2 regions of the Pantoea sp. X-Soil-ISGK-355 genome follow, and region 1 is predicted to be linked to the other one. Evidence: predicted binding sites of a transcription regulator. Region 1 holds the regulator's gene; the other holds the start of a gene.

Region 1 (8,346 bases):
AATATGCTGGCGGTTGAAGCCCTGAACCTGATGCAGACCAAAAACATTACCTCGATTCTGGTGGCCGATGACGATCATCTGCTCGGTGTGGTACATATGCATGACATGCTGCGCGCTGGCGTAGTCTGAACAGGAAAAGAAAATGCAACAGGCAATTCCCACGATTGACACCTGCTATGGACCGGTCAGTGCTGACGTCATGGCGCGCGCCAGCAACATTCGTCTGCTGATCTGCGACGTCGATGGCGTCATGTCCGACGGGGTGATCTACATGGGGAACAATGGCGAAGAGCTGAAAGCCTTCAACGTGCGGGATGGTTACGGTGTACGCTGTTTACTGACCGCCGATGTGGAAGTGGCTATTATTACCGGCCGCAATGCCCGTCTGATGGAAGATCGCTGCAAAACGCTCGGCATCCGTCATCTTTATCAGGGACAATCCGATAAGCTTTTGGCCTATCGTGAACTTCTGGATAAACTGTCTCTCTCTGATGAGCAGGTCGCCTATATCGGTGACGACCTGATCGACTGGCCGGTTATGGCGAAAGTGGGATTAAGCGTGGCAGTAGCGGATGCACATCCGATTCTGTTGCCGCGCGCGCAGTATGTCACGCGGATTGCGGGTGGACGCGGCGCAGTACGCGAAGTATGTGACCTGATCTTAATGGCGCAGAACAAATTTGAGGATGCCAAAGGGCAATCAGTATGAGTAAAAGCAGGCGTTGGATAACGCTGATTCTGACCTTGATTGCACTGGTTTTGATCGGCTGGAATCTTACCAACCAGGATGGCGATAGCACGCCAGTCGGGACGAATGGTCAGTCGCCGACCTATACCAGTGACGATTCTCACACTGTGGTGTATAACCCGCAGGGCGCGCTGTCATATAAACTGGTCTCTGACAAAGTGACCTATTTCTCGGATGACGAGCTGAGCTGGTTCGACAATCCGGTAATGACCACCTTTGATGAGAACAAAGTTCCCACCTGGACGTTACGCGCAGATAAAGCAAAGCTCACCAAAGATCGTATGCTTTATCTGTATGGCCATGTTGAGCTGAATACGCTGACGCAGGATTCCCAGCTTGAGCGGATCAAAACCGATAATGCACAGATTAACCTTGTCACTCAGGACGTTACCTCTGATGACCAGGTGACATTGTATGGCCGCAGCTTTAACTCCACCGGCATGAAAATGCGCGGCAATTTACGGACAAAAAACGCCGAGTTAATCGAGAAGGTCAAAACCTCTTATGAAATTCAAAATGAACAAAAATAGCCTGAAGATTTTACTGGCCAGTATGTTACTGGCAACCAGCGTTCCGGCGCTGGCCCTGACCGGTGACTCGGACAAGCCCGTCAATATTGACTCGCAGAATCAGGCGCTGGATTTGCAGGGCAATGTCGCGACCTTTACCGGCAATGTCATCGTGACGCAGGGCTCTATCAAAATCACGGCGGACAAAGTCGTGGTGACCCGTCCGGGCGGCGACAGCAAGAAAACCATCGTTGACGCCTACGGTAATCCTGCCACTTTCTATCAGATGCAAGACAGCGGTAAGCCGGTTCAGGGCCATGCCTCAAAACTGCACTACGAACTGGCTAACGATTTCGTTGAACTGACCGGCAATGCGTTCATTGAACAGCAGGACAGCAACATCAAAGGTGATCGTATTACCTACCTGGTAAAAGAGCAGAAAATGCAGGCTTACAGCCAGGGCCAGAACAAGCGCGTCACGACCGTCCTGGTGCCGTCGCAACTTCAGGATAAAGGTTCGTCCAACAGCGGAAAGAAGAGTAACTGATAGCTATGGCCACATTAATCGCAGAAAACCTGGCGAAGGCATATAAAGGCCGTCGCGTGGTAGAAGATGTCAGTCTGCAGGTAAAGTCCGGCGAGATTGTCGGCCTGCTCGGCCCGAACGGGGCCGGTAAGACCACCACCTTTTACATGGTGGTAGGTATTGTCCCGCGTGACGCGGGCCGCATTGTTATTGATGATGAAGATATCAGTATCCTGCCGCTGCATGCACGTGCGCGCCGTGGCATCGGCTATCTGCCGCAGGAGGCATCGATTTTCCGTCGCCTCAGCGTCTACGATAACCTGATGGCGGTACTGCAGATTCGTGATGACCTGACCGAAGAGCAACGTCAGGATCGCGCCCGTGAGCTGATGGAAGAGTTTCACATCGAGCACCTGCGCGACAGCATGGGTCAGGCACTGTCGGGTGGTGAACGACGTCGTGTTGAGATTGCCCGCGCGCTGGCTGCCAATCCAAAGTTTATTCTGCTGGATGAACCTTTTGCCGGGGTCGACCCTATCTCCGTTATCGACATCAAGAAGATCATTGAGCATCTGCGTGACAGCGGCCTCGGCGTTTTGATTACCGACCACAACGTACGCGAAACGTTAGCGGTCTGTGAGCGGGCCTATATCGTCAGCCAGGGCCACCTGATTGCGCATGGTACACCCAATGAAATTCTTGCGGATGAGCAGGTTAAGCGGGTTTATTTGGGTGAAGAGTTCAGACTCTGATAAGGTGTCGTTAATACCGATGTTTACCTGGGAACTACCATCCTGTCTATGAAGCAAGGTTTACAACTCAGGTTCAGCCAACAGCTGGCAATGACTCCACAATTGCAGCAGGCGATTCGTCTGCTGCAACTCTCCACGCTTGAACTCCAGCAGGAGTTACAGCTTGCACTGGAAAGTAATCCACTGCTTGAGCAGACCGATCTGCATGATGAGATTGACTCCCGGGAATCGTCGGAAGCCGAAGCGCTGGATACACGTGAAGCGCTTGAGCAGAAAGAGATGCCTGATGAGCTGCCGCTGGATGCCACCTGGGATGAAATCTACACCGCTGGCACCCCTTCCGGCACGGGTACCGATTATCAGGATGATGAGTTACCTGTCTATCAGGGTGAAACCACGCAGTCACTGCAGGATTACCTGATGTGGCAGGTCGAATTGACGCCTTTCAGTGATACCGACCGCGCAATCGCGACGTCTATCGTCGATGCTATTGATGACACCGGATATCTCACCGTCTCGCTTGAGGAGATCCTCGACAGCATTGGCAACGATGAGCTTGAAGCGGATGAGGTTGAGGCGGTGCTGAAACGTATCCAGCGTTTTGACCCGATTGGTGTGGGCGCACGCGATTTGCGTGACTGTCTGCTGGTTCAGCTTTCGCAGTATGCACCAGAGACACCGATGCTGGCTGAAGCGCGCCTGATTGTCAGCGAACATCTCGATCTGCTGGCCAATCACGACTTCCGCAGCCTGATGCGCGTCACGCGCCTCAAAGAAGAGGTGCTGAAAGAGGCGATGCTGCTGATTCAGTCACTGGACCCGCGTCCGGGTCAGTCGATCAACACTGGCGAGCCGGAATATGTTATCCCCGACGTGCTGGTACGTAAGGTTGGCAACCGCTGGACGGTTGAACTCAATGCCGACAGCCTGCCACGTCTGAAGATTAATCAGCACTACGCGGCAATGGGTGGCGCAACGCGCAATGACAGCGACAGTCAGTTCATTCGCAGTAATCTGCAGGAAGCGCGCTGGCTGATTAAGAGTCTGGAAAGCCGTAATGACACGCTGCTGAAAGTCACGCGCTGTATCGTTGAGCAGCAGCAGGCGTTCTTCGAGCAGGGTGAAGAATTTATGCGTCCGATGGTGCTGGCCGATATCGCCCAGGCCGTTGAGATGCATGAATCGACCATTTCCCGTGTTACCACGCAGAAGTATCTGCACAGCCCGCGTGGCATTTTTGAACTGAAGTACTTTTTCTCCAGCCACGTTAATACGGAAGGTGGCGGCGAAGCCTCCTCTACCGCGATCCGGGCTCTGGTGAAGAAATTAATTTCGGCGGAAAACCCAGCCAAACCCTTGAGCGACAGTAAACTGACCTCCATGTTATCTGATCAGGGGATCATGGTGGCACGGCGTACCGTCGCCAAATATCGTGAGTCTTTATCCATCCCGCCATCGAACCAGCGTAAACAACTGGTTTGAAAGAAATGAGAAGGAAGACCTATGCAGCTGAACCTGACCGGGCAACATGTTGAAATCACGCCACCTTTGCGTGAATTCGTCAACAGTAAATTTGCCAAACTGGAACACTATTTTGAACATATCAATCAGGTCTATATTGTCCTGAAGGTTGAGAAAGTCACACAGGTGGCTGACGCAACACTCCACGTGAACGGTGGCGAGCTGCACGCCACGTCCGAAGCGGAAGATATGTATGCGGCAATTGATGGGCTGATTGATAAACTCGCCCGTCAGCTGACCAAACACAAAGATAAACTGAAAAAACACTAACCTTCACGCTAGCTACGCGCGCATGGCGCGCAGAGCCGACAGTATGGGGCGGATAATCCGCCCCGTTTTGTCATCTGAGCAAGCGCCGTTTGTCGCACATATCAGGGCGCTGGCGGTGAATGGCCTGGTGAACACGCAAGTGAAACGATAATGAACAACGATCTTACACTGGAATTGAGCACAGTGCTTTCGCCAGACTGCACCCGCAGCGGCGTACACTGCCAGAGCAAAAAACGTGCGCTGGAAATCATCAGCGAACTGGCCGCTAAGCAGCTCAACCTGCCGCACCAGACGCTTTTCGAAGCGATTCTGACCCGCGAACGTATGGGCAGTACCGGTATTGGTAACGGAATAGCCATTCCTCACGGCAAGCTGGAAGAGGATACACTGCGTGCGGTAGGGGTATTTATCAGCCTCGAGCAGCCGATTGCGTTTGATGCCGTCGACAACCAGCCGGTCGATCTGTTGTTTGCATTGCTGGTTCCGGCTGACCAGTGCAAAACACACCTGCACACCCTTTCACTGGTGGCAAAACGTCTGGCAGATAAAACGGTTTGTCGTCGTCTGCGTGCTGCGCAGAGTGATGAAGAACTCTATGCCATTATTACGGAAGTCCAGACAGAGCAGTAACGCGTCTTTACCGGCCCGGTGCCGGTTTTAAAACGGGAGAGAAGGTCATGGTGCTGATGATCGTTAGCGGTCGTTCAGGCTCGGGGAAGTCAGTGGCGCTCCGTGCGCTGGAAGATATGGGGTTCTACTGCGTTGATAACCTGCCGGTCGTGTTGCTGCCTGAGTTAGCCAACTCGCTGGCGGAACGCAATATTTCGGCGGCGGTCAGCATCGACGTCCGTAACATGCCTGAATCCCCGGAAATTTTTGAAACCGCGCTGAATAATCTGCCTGACACATTTTCACCTCAGTTGCTGTTTCTCGACGCCGATCGCAATACCCTGATTCGTCGTTACAGCGATACGCGCCGTCTGCATCCCCTCTCCAGCAAAAACCTGTCACTAGAGAGCGCGATTGATGAAGAGAGCGACCTGCTGGAGCCGCTGCGTTCACGTGCCGACCTGATCATCGACACCTCAGAGATGTCAGTGCATGAGCTGGCAGAGATGCTGCGTACCCGCCTGCTGGGCAAGCGTGAACGTGAGCTGACTATGGTGTTTGAGTCGTTTGGCTTCAAGCATGGCATTCCGATTGACGCTGACTATGTCTTTGACGTGCGCTTTCTGCCCAATCCCCACTGGGATCCTAAGCTGCGCCCGATGACCGGCCTCGATCGTCCGGTCGCGGCATTCCTTGACCGCCACACTGAAGTGCACAACTTTATCTACCAGACACGCAGCTATCTTGAACTCTGGCTGCCGATGCTGGAGACCAATAACCGTAGCTATCTTACCGTGGCAATTGGCTGTACTGGTGGCAAACACCGCTCAGTGTATATTGCAGAACAGCTGGCGGATTACTTCCGTTCGCGCGGTAAGAATGTACAGTCACGCCATCGCACGCTGGAAAAGCGCAAATCATGACCGTCAGACAAACTGTAGAAATCAAAAATAAGCTAGGCATGCACGCCCGTCCGGCGATGAAGTTGTTTGAGCTGGTGCAGAGCTTCGATGCCGAAGTATTGCTGCGCAACGAAGCGGGCACAGAAGCCGAAGCCAGCAGCGTGATTGCGCTGCTGATGCTCGACTCGGCTAAAGGCGGACACATAGAGATTGAAGCCAGCGGCCCGGAGGAGATCCCGGCGCTGGCAGCAGTCATTGAGCTGTTTGAAGCGGGTTTTGATGAAGACTAAGGCTTAGTCGAGCTTATTACGCTGCAGGAAGCCCTCACCGCCAAGCTGGCGCATCTGACGCATTATCCACTGCTGTCGCTCTCTGACGTAGCCTGAAGGTGCAGCAGCACGATAACGGATAGGATTAGGCAGAACCGCCGCCAGTAAAGCAGCATCGGCTGCAGTAAGCCGGCTGGCTGGCTTGTGGAAATAACGCTGTGAAGCTGCCTCAACGCCAAAGATACCCGGCCCGAACTCTGCAATATTAAGATAGACGGTCAGAATACGTCGCTTCGTCCAGACTGTCTCAATCCCTACTGTCAGCCCCGCTTCCAGACCTTTACGCACCCAGCTGCGGCCATCCCACAGAAACAGATTCTTGGCTGTCTGTTGTGACAATGTGGACGCCCCGCGCATCCGGCTATCGCTGTTATCCAGTACAGATTCAATCGCCGCGACATCGAACCCCCAGTGGTCCGGAAACTTTTGATCTTCGGAGGCGATAACGGCCAGCCCCATCCACGGCGAAATCTCATCATGTCCGACCCAGTCAGAATGGGCGACATAACTAAAGTCACCGTGTAACCAGGCACTAATTTGGCGTTCAGCCATCACCGCTGAAAACGGTACCGGTAAGAACGAAAAGAGTAATATTCCCGCCAGCCATACGCCCAGCCACACCAGCAGGATACGACCAATAATACGTCTGATACGCTGTCCGACGCTTCCTTTATGCTTGTTCATGCAATCTTCCCACACTTGTTTCAGACGTTAATCAATCACTCATGTAATCACTGCCAGAAAAGCAGCTTTTCCACAAATATCGCTGAAAACCTCACAACGGTTTCCAGACTTTATTCAATCATTTTGCATCAAAATGCTGCAACAGTTCGAAATAGTTCAAGGACTTCCAGAAAAAAGGAATCGGTTCCATTTATGGCTACTGCTTAGCATCTTTCCAGATAAACACTTAATAATGGATAATAAGCACCGGTTCAAATCATTCATTATGCTTAACTGTTATTATTTTATGAATGATGAGCCGCCCAAAGCTTAAACAGAATCATGCTTATAACGTATAAATAAACAGCGCTTAACAGCATCACTCAACGTTGCTATGGCCCTGGTGACTTTCAGCAAGCACAATGATGTCAGCGCAATGAAAGGGCAAAGTTTTAGATTCTTTTTTATCATTCCAAATCGTTTTGGATAATTCGTGTCATTTCAGGGCGGTCACTTGCAATATCAGCGCGTTAGCCTGCCTCAGGAGGCAGATGTTAATGCCAGCTTAATTTACTGCGGCTCAGCCTTTGCTTTGGAGCTGAGCCGCGTCAAAACCACACAAAAAACCGCAAATTTGATTAAAATATAAGCAACGCAGCAGAGAAAATGATTCCTTGCTTGACTGTGTTGCCAAATTAATGTTTTCTGTATTTAAACGCTGCTCAATATCACAAATTTTAATGAATCTTGTCGCATGAGAAGATGAATTTGCTAAGGTGATGTCAGTGTTAACCAATACCCTGCGGCTGCATTAATTATTCAAATCATAGCGGCCGCAATGCTTTCCCTGGTGTTGGCGCAGTATTCGCGCACCCCGGCCTCGGCTGGGGTCATTTTTTTCCGGGATATGACTGACCCTGCTCTGCCACCCAGTCGCGCAATACCTGCACATCGTGTCGCCACTCATGCTTCAGCTCGTCAATCCATTCAACAACGTTGTCCCACCACGCCGGTAATTCAGGACTCTGAATCTGTTTCGCCAGCATCTGCAAACGCTGCAGCCCGACCGAACCCGCCGCCCCTTTAATCTTGTGCCCCTCTTCAGCAATGCCTTTCTGATCGCGCGCCATCAGATTCGATTCCAGCACAGCAAGATAGTCCGGCATCATCTTTTCAAACATCGTCAGGCTTTGGGTAATCAGGCCCGGACCAACCAGCTCGATATACTGTTCGAGCATCGCCACATCCAGCAGCATCCGGGTTTTGTCGTCGCTGGCATCTGCGGTTTCCTCTTCCGAATCTGCCTGATAATCCCAGTATTTTTTGATCATTGCGGTCAGGGCCGGCACTGCCAGCGGTTTGCTCAGGACATCATCCATTCCCGCATCGAAATACTCTTTTTTGTCTTTAAGCACGTTGGCGGTCAGCGCAACCAGCGGTGGCAGATGCGTTCCCTGATACTGCTGGCGAATCGCACGCGAGACATCCAGTCCGGTCATATCGGGCAGTTGAATATC
Region 2 (8,346 bases), 440 kb from region 1:
AAACTTAAGAAGGTGCGCGACTGAATCAGGTTGGCTGCGAAGGTCAGCTCCTCATAGGAGACCTGCGACACCACCGACGAGCCCAGCATGACGATGATGCACTGACTCACCAGCGCCGGATAAATGCGCTGCAGCGCAGGCGGCAGCACGACCCGCAGAAAGGTCTGGCTGCGGGTTAATCCCAGTACCCGTCCCGCTTCCCACTGCCCTTTGGGCGTCACCTGGATCCCGGCGCGGATGATCTCGGTGCTGTAGGCGCCAAGATTGATCAGCATCGCCAGCAGCGCCGCCTCACCCGCAGTGAGTTTCAGCCCCAGCGCAGGCAGACCAAAAACAATAAAGAACAGTTGCACCACAAACGGCGTATTGCGGATCAGCTCGACATAGATGCCCCACAGACGGCTCATCCAGCTCGGTTTGCCGCTGCGCAGCGCGGCGCCCGCAATGCCCAGCGCCACGCCACCGGTGGTCGCCAGCACCGTCAGCTGGATGGTGACCCACAGACCGGAGAGCAGCTCCGGCCAGTAGGGCCACAGGGCGGGAAAGTTAAGTTGCCCGATCATGAATCCGTCCTCAGGCGCCGAGGTTCGCAGGCAGCGGTGCTTTCAGCCACTCTTCAGAGAGTTTATTCAGCGTGCCATCTTTAATGCCCTGCTCAATCAGTTCATTCACTTTCGCTTTCAGCGCAGGCTCATCTTTCTTCAGGCCGATAAAGCAGGGTGAATCTTTCAGCATAAACTGCGCGACGGGCGCTTTGGCCGGATTCTGGCGCGCAATGGCGGCGACGACCAGGTTGCCGGTCGCAACATACTGCACCTGACCGGAGAGATACGCAGACAAGGTGGTGTTGTTGTCTTCATAGCGTTTCACCTGCGCATCTTTCGGGGCCACTTCGCTGAGCACCATGTCCTCTACCGCACCGCGCGTGACGCCAATCGACTTGCCGCTCAGAGCCGACGCCGCTTTAATTTCATCGCCTTTCGGACCGAAGACGCCCAGAAAGAACGGCGCATAGGCGCGGGTAAAGTCGATCACCTTTTCACGCTCGGGGTTTTTACCCATGCTGGAGATAACCAGATCGACCTTGTCGGTTTGCAGATAAGGCACGCGGTTGGCACTGCTGACCGGCACCAGCTGCAACTTAAGTTTCATCTGCTTTGCCAGATATTTCGCCGTGTCGATGTCATATCCCTGCGGCTGCAGGTCAGTGCCGACCGAGCCAAACGGCGGGAAATCCTGCGGCACGGCGACGCGGATGACGCCGCGCTTCTGGATATCCTGCAATTGATCGGCCAGCGCACTGCCCGTTTGTGCCATCAGTAATGCCGCTGTCGCAACCGCCATCAAAACTTTTTTCATTATGCACCCCGGTGAGATTAACGTGAAACAAAAGATTCTTTGACAAGCAATCTGCAACTAATGTGCCAATCCGGGCGGCAACAGAAAAAGGGTTAAGCGACAGAGAGTTCTACGGAAATAGGGCGTAATCGGGGCAATCACGCCGCGGAAGGGGTGTTCTGAAATGGGGCAAAGCACCAAAACGGTGCCTGTTAACGGTGCTCCAGCTCGTCAAACTGCTGGTAAAGGTCGGCGATCTGATGAATCCGCTGGCGTCCCTGTGCCAGCATTTCATGCAGCAGCGCATTGGCGATCAGGTTAACCAGGCTCATGGCGGCACTGTAACTGTCGAAGGCGGAAACGCTGTCGAGCGGCGTACAGAGCTGCCAGCGTGCCAGCGCAATCACCGTCTGCGCCTGTGGCTCACACAGCGCCAGCAGCGGGATGCCAGCCGTCTGCAGCTGCTGCATCAGTGGGCGAATGATGCGCGGACGACGACGAAACGCCATCACAATGACCATATCGTCCGGCGTGATATCCACCAGCTCCTCAGCCAGCGTCTGGCCCGGCTGCGGCAGAATATGCACCTGCGAACGCGCCTGTACCAGCTGCTGTCGCAGATGCAGCGCTACCGGATAGGCGTTGCGCATGCCGATGATAAAGAGACGTTTAGCCTGCGCCAGCTGCTGAATCACCTCGTTAAAGTGCCGGGCATCCAGGCTGTTTACCCACTGCGTCAGATTAGCCATCTCCTGCTTGTAATGACGTGCCAGCAGCGTATTGCCCTGCACCGCATCCCGGTTATCGGTCAGCGGCATGCCGCTCTGGCGCAGGATGCGAAGCTCATCACGCATATCCTTGTACTTCTCATAGCCCAGACGCTTAAACAGTCGACTGACTGTGGCTTTCGACACGCCACTGAGCCGCGCCAGCTCGGCGCTGTTGTAGCTGATCAGATCATCGAAGTGGTCAAACACGAAGTCGGCAATACGCTGCTCCTGCGGAGAGAGCTGGGCATAGTGACTTCTGAGTCGTTCATCAAGCTGTTTCATAAGGCGTCCTGTAACTTTTGTTTCAGCAGAAGCTAGCACAATTTACGCCAGGTTAACCGGTGCATCGTCAGCGGAGCATGAAAACTGGAACAGCTCTTGCTTTGTTATGGGTTCTGTCACCCAAAGAACGAGAAAAAGATGATTCAAAGCAATATGGCCCCGCAGGGGATGGCGGTAACGCCACACCATCTGGCGAGTGAAAGTGCGCTCGCGGTGCTGCGTGATGGCGGTAATGCCATTGAAGCGATGGTAGCCGCTGCCGCGACTATCGCTGTGGTCTATCCGCACATGAACGGACTGGGCGGCGATGGCTTCTGGCTGATTCTGCCGCCCGGCGGCGGCCCTGTCGCTATCGACGCCAGCGGTGCCGCCGGTTCGCTGGCTCACCGCGATTTTTACGCCGATCACCCGAAGATCCCCCATCGTGGGCCGAAAGCGGCGCTGACGGTGGCCGGTACGGTCAGCGGCTGGCAGGAGGCCCTGACGCTCTCTGCGGAGATGGGCACCCCGCCACTGCCGCTGGCCCGTCTGCTGCGGGATGCGATTCGCTACGCCGCCGACGGCATTCCGGTGAGCGCCTCACAGACCGCCGCGACCACGAACTTCCGCAGTGAGTTGCAGCATCAGCCCGGCTTTAGTGCCCATTTTATGCCCGACGGCGATGTGCCGCAGCCGGGCAGCCGTTTTACCCAGCCCGCGCTGGCGAATACCCTGAGCCAGCTCACCGAAGAGGGACTCGACAGCTTTTATCGCGGTCCGCTGGCTCACCATATGGCCGACGAGATGGCGACGCTGGGCATGCCGGTGACGCTGGCCGATCTGCAGCAGCATCGCGCCCGTCGCACGACTCCGCTGCATCTCGCCCACAGCGAAGGCGACATCTGGAATATCGCTCCGCCGACCCAGGGCGTCGTGTCGCTGGCGATCCTCGGCATCACCGATCGACTGGAGATGGCCGAGGCTGACGACGCACAGACGGTGCACCGCATCGTTGAAGCCACCAAAAAAGCCTTTGCCCTGCGCGACAAACACATCACCGATCCGCGTCACGTCACCGAAGATTTGCAGGCGCTGCTGGAAAGCGATCACCTCGCCACGCTCGCCAGCCAGATCGCCGATGGCGAGGCCGCCGCCTGGGGCAGCGGACGCGGACCGGGCGATACGGTCTGGATGGGCGTAATGGACAGCAGCGGTCTGGCTGTCTCTTTTATTCAGAGCATCTATCACGAGTTTGGCAGTGGTGTGGTGCTGCCCGGCACGGGCGTTACCTGGCAGAACCGGGGCGCGGCGTTCAGCCTCGACCCTGAGCATCTGCTGGCCCTTGCGCCCGGCAAGCAGCCGTTTCATACCCTGAATCCCGCCGCCGCACGGCTGAAAGATGGCCGGACAATGGTGTATGGCGCGATGGGCGGCGATGGACAGCCGCAGACCCAGGCGGCGATTTTCACCCGCCATGTGATTCAGGGCCTGCCGCTGCAACAGGCGGTCAGTGCGCCGCGCTGGCTGCTGGGCCGTACCTGGGGGCAATCGTCAGACTCGCTGAAACTGGAAGGCCGCTTTGACGATGAAACGGTATTGATGCTGCGTCTGTGGGGCCATGAGGTGGAAATGCTGCCGGATTTCAGCGAATCCGTGGGCCATGCGGGCGCGATTGTGCGCCACAGCAACGGCATGTTCGAGGGCGCAAGCGATCCGCGCAGTAACGGCAGCGCCGCCGGTTTTTAACAGGAGCGAATCATGAATCAACACGAGTGGGCCAGCTACATCGGCCATATGGAGCAGATCCTGCAACTGGAACTGGATGACGCCCGCCGCGCTGAACTGCTGATCCAGCTGTCGCGTATCGCGGTGATGGCTGCGCCGCTGATGGCGTTTCCGCTGGATGATCGACTGGAAGTGGCAGGAGTATACCAGGCATGAGATTAGGTGACGTTTCAATTCAGACGCTGCAACAGGCTATCCAGCAGGGTGAGATCAGCGCACTGGAAGTGGCGAAGCGCACGCTGCAGGCAGTTGAGCAGCATAATCCGGCGCTGAATGCCTGGACGGAGGTCACCGGGCCGCGCATGTTAAAAGAGGCCAGCGCCATTGATGCGCAGCGGCAGCGTGGCGAAAAGCTGCCCCCGCTGGCGGGCATCCCGTATGCGGTGAAAAACCTGTTTGATGTGGCGGGTCACAGCACGCTGGCCGGTGCCAGCCTGTTCCGCGATCGCCCTGCGGCACAGGCCGATGCGTTTGCCGTCGGAAAACTGCGGCATGCTGGCGCGCTGCTGTCGGGCATGCTGAACATGGATGCCTACGCGTATGGTTTTACCACCGAAAACAGCCATTATGGTGCGACCCACAATCCGCGCGATCTCAGCCGCGTGGCGGGCGGTTCGTCAGGCGGTTCGGCCGCCGCGGTAGCCGCCGGGCTGGTCCACTTTTCGCTCGGCACCGACACCAACGGTTCGATTCGGGTGCCCGCGTCGCTGTGCGGTATTTTTGGTCTTAAGCCGACCTTTGGCCGGTTATCTCGCAGCGGCAGTCATCCGTTTGTTGCCAGCCTCGATCACATCGGGCCGCTGGCGCGGCGGGTTGAAGACCTGGCGCTGGTATATGATCTGTTACAGGGCGCAGACCACACCGATACGTTTCAGGCCGATCGTCCGGTGGCCGCGACGCTGCCGGGGCTGTCACTGGGCAGCGAAGGATTACGCTGCGGCGTGCTGGGTGGCTTTTTTGCCCGCTGGTGCGATGAGGATGCCCGCGCTGCCGTCGCGGTGGTTGCGGCAGCGCTTGAAGCCCAGGAAGAGGTGCTGATGCCGGACGCAGAGGTGGCCCGCTCGGCGGCGTTTATCATGACCGCCGCAGAAGGTGGCAATCACTATCTCCCTGCCCTGCGTCAGATACCGGAGCAGTTTGAACCAAACTCCCGTGAGCGTCTGCTGGCGGGTGCCATGATGCCAGGTGCCTGGTACGTGCAGGCGCAGCGCTTCCGTCGTCATTTCCAGCAGCAGGTGTTACCGCTGTTTGATCGCTTCGATGTGCTGATCGCGCCGGCGACGCCCTGCAGCGCGATCACTATCGGTCAGCAGACCCTGACGATTCAGGGCGAATCGCTGCCTGCTAAGGCGAGCATGGGGATGCTGACGCAGCCGATCTCCTTCCTGGGATTACCGGTCTGTACCGTGCCGCTGGCGACCCGAAGTGGTCTGCCGATTGGATTACAGCTTATCGCCCGTCCGTTTAACGAAGAGGCGGTGTTACGTGCCGCCTGGACACTGGAACAATGCGGCATCACGATGCCGCAAATCAATATGGCAGGAGCCTGATGAACAGAGAGATTAATTTACCGCAGGTGCTTACCGAGGTGACGGCGCAGTTTTATCGCTACGAGCAGGCGCTGGTCAGCAATGATGTGGCCGAACTGGATGCCCTGTTCTGGCACGACCCGCGAACCGTGCGCCTTGGCGCGGGTGAGAACCTGTATGGCATTGATGAGATTCGGGCCTTCCGTGCCGCGCGTCCGTCAGCCGGGCTGAACCGGACACTGCGCAACACCGTGATTACCACTTTTGGTGAGAATTATGCGGTCTGCAGCACTGAATTTACCCGCACCGGTAGCGATAAAATTGGCCGTCAGCAGCAGACCTGGGTGCGAATGCCCCACGGCTGGTGCATCGTGGCGGCGCAGGTCAGTCTGATGAGCTGACACTGTCCGGCGCTTCGCCCGCTCAACAGGGGCAAGCGCCGGAACCGGCTTACGGTGCCGGGTGCGTGGTGATCCAGTGGTCGGCGATCTGCTGGCGGGTACAGATCCAGACATCGTCATGCTGCTGGATGTGATCAAGGAAGTTCTGCAGCGCGCGGAATTTGCCAGGACGGCCCAGCAGGCGACAATGCATGCCGATCGACATCATCTTCGGCGCGGTTTCACCCTCTTCATACAGCACATCGAACGTATCACGCAGATAGGTAAAGAACTGTTCGGCGGTGTTAAACCCCTGCGGCGAGGCAAAGCGCATGTCGTTGCACTCCAGGGTATAGGGGATAATCAGGTGCGGTTTCACCGTGCCATCCTGACAGGTGACCTGGGTCCAGAACGGCAGATCGTCGCCGTAGTAGTCGCTGTCGTAGCTGAAACCGCCCTGCTCCACCACCAGCCGACGGGTGTTCGGGCTGTCGCGGCCGGTGTACCAGCCGGTCGGCGCTTTACCAAACAGATCCACCAGCACATCGACCGCCTGCTGCATATGCTGACGTTCAGTTTTTGCATCCATACCCTGATAGTGGATCCAGCGCCAGCCGTGGCTGACCACATCGTAATCCGCCTGTTTAATCGCCTCAACGACTTCCGGATGACGTGCCAGCGCCATCGCCACGCCAAACACGGTTAATGGCAGACCGCGTTTCTGAAATTCATTGTGGATGCGCCAGAATCCGGCGCGGGAGCCGTACTCATACAGCGACTCCATCGACATGTGCCGATCGGTATAGCTCGCTGCACCGATGATATCGGAGAGAAACTGCTCCGAGCCGGCATCGCCATGCAGCACGCTGTTTTCAGCGCCTTCTTCGTAGTTCAGAACAAACTGCACCGCCACACGGCTGTTGTTGGGCCAGGCGGCGTGTGGCGGATTAGCGCCATAACCGATTAAATCGCGCGGATAGTTTTTGTTAAAGCTGTACTCTTTCTTCTCTGCAGCGTCAGTCATCACTGGCTTCCTTTCGGGATTCGGAAAAGTTCCGTTAGTTTAGATGCTGAAACGCACCTGAGAGAGGTTTCTGCAAAGGCCAGGCCAGATCGCCATGTTTGCTGGTGCCAAAGCCAAGCGCCACCAGCGATTCGACCATTTTTACTGCTGCACTGACACCATCGATCACTGGCAGGCCCAGTTCCTGGGTCAGCGAAGCAGCCAGCGTCGCCATTCCGCCACAGCCCAGCACAATCGCCCCGCTGCCATCTTCCCGCTTCGCCTGAATGCAGCGCTGCCGCACTTTTTCCTGCGCCAGGCCGCTGCCATCCTCCAGTGCCAGTACTGGCAGATCGATGGCATGCAGCGCGGCACAGTGATGGGTAAAGCCATACTGCTGCAGCAGATGACGCGCAATCACCAGGGTGCGCGGCAGCGTGGTGACAATAGAGAAACGCGTCGCCAGCAGCGTGGCGGTGTGCATCGCCGCTTCCGCAATGCCAATCACCGGTCCGCTGGCCAGCTCACGTGCTGCCAGTAAACCCGGATCGCCAAAGCAGGCGATGACGTGACCGCTGACGCCCTGTTCCCTGCCGAGCCTGATCTGCTCCAGCACACCGATGGCGGCGATCGCCTCATCGAAGTGGCCTTCAATGGAGGGCACACCCTGCGAAGGCGAAACCGCCAGAATTTCGGTACCCGGCGCGGCGACGGCACGGGCGGCCTGGCCGATGGTTTCGGTCATCGCCAGGCTGGTGTTGGGGTTAATCACCTGAATCAGACTCATGAGGCAGCTCCAGAGTTTGCGGCAAACAGTCGGGAGAAATCGGGCAGGGTTTCCCCGCTGCGCTCAAAGTGCAGGCTGGAGACGATATGCTCAAAGTGATGTTGTAGCGCCTGCGTCAGCGGTTCCTGCGCGCGCGCGCGCAGTAACTTCAGCAGATTGTCGTGATCGTCACAGCGGCAGCCGCGCTGCCAGGGCGCGCCATAGGCGGCGATCACCAGCGAGGAGCGCTGCGTCAGGCTGGTCACCATGCCGGTAAGCACCTGATTGCCGGAGATCGCCTGCAGCTGGATATGAAATGCCGCAGAGAGCCGGATCGCTGCCGGACCATCCTGATCGGCAAGCGCCTGGTTCTCCTGCTCGATGAGCTGCTCCAGCGCCACCAGATGGGGAGGCTGCAGATGCGCCAGTACCGCGGGCAGATTAGCGCACTCCATTAAACTGCGGGTTGAGAAGATGTCCCGCGCCTCTTCAACTCCGGGTGTCGCCACCTGCG

Evidence for each region. The regulator sigma-54, encoded in region 1, starts transcription at its own class of promoters, with help from an activator protein. The targets are predictions, from matches to a motif close to GTTGGCACANNTTTCGCTNT.
Region 2: a site for sigma-54 is predicted at 2,474-2,493, ahead of AC6I8J_RS03925 (gamma-glutamyltransferase family protein). Genes of this name have one in related genera too.

Annotation. Positions count from the first base shown of each region.
Region 1 covers NZ_AP035971.1:456,176-464,521, reverse strand. Annotated here, with positions in the region: gene kdsD (arabinose-5-phosphate isomerase KdsD) at 1-129, shown strand, start outside; gene kdsC (3-deoxy-manno-octulosonate-8-phosphatase KdsC) at 143-709, shown strand; gene lptC (LPS export ABC transporter periplasmic protein LptC) at 706-1,278, shown strand; gene lptA (lipopolysaccharide ABC transporter substrate-binding protein LptA) at 1,253-1,804, shown strand; gene lptB (LPS export ABC transporter ATP-binding protein) at 1,810-2,535, shown strand; gene rpoN (RNA polymerase factor sigma-54) at 2,584-4,017, shown strand; gene hpf (ribosome hibernation promoting factor) at 4,039-4,326, shown strand; gene ptsN (PTS IIA-like nitrogen regulatory protein PtsN) at 4,477-4,956, shown strand; gene rapZ (RNase adapter RapZ) at 5,004-5,858, shown strand; gene npr (PTS phosphocarrier protein NPr) at 5,855-6,127, shown strand; gene mtgA (monofunctional biosynthetic peptidoglycan transglycosylase) at 6,131-6,850, opposite strand; gene arcB (aerobic respiration two-component sensor histidine kinase ArcB) at 7,720-8,346, opposite strand, start outside.
Region 2 covers NZ_AP035971.1:897,893-906,238, reverse strand. Annotated here, with positions in the region: gene AC6I8J_RS03940 (amino acid ABC transporter permease) at 1-563, opposite strand, end outside; gene AC6I8J_RS03935 (transporter substrate-binding domain-containing protein) at 574-1,359, opposite strand; gene hpxU (MurR/RpiR family transcriptional regulator HpxU) at 1,551-2,390, opposite strand; gene AC6I8J_RS03925 (gamma-glutamyltransferase family protein) at 2,529-4,115, shown strand; gene hpxX (oxalurate catabolism protein HpxX) at 4,128-4,310, shown strand; gene AC6I8J_RS03915 (AtzE family amidohydrolase) at 4,307-5,704, shown strand; gene hpxZ (oxalurate catabolism protein HpxZ) at 5,704-6,084, shown strand; gene puuE (allantoinase PuuE) at 6,134-7,087, opposite strand; gene hpxA (allantoin racemase) at 7,122-7,853, opposite strand; gene AC6I8J_RS03895 (GntR family transcriptional regulator) at 7,850-8,346, opposite strand, start outside.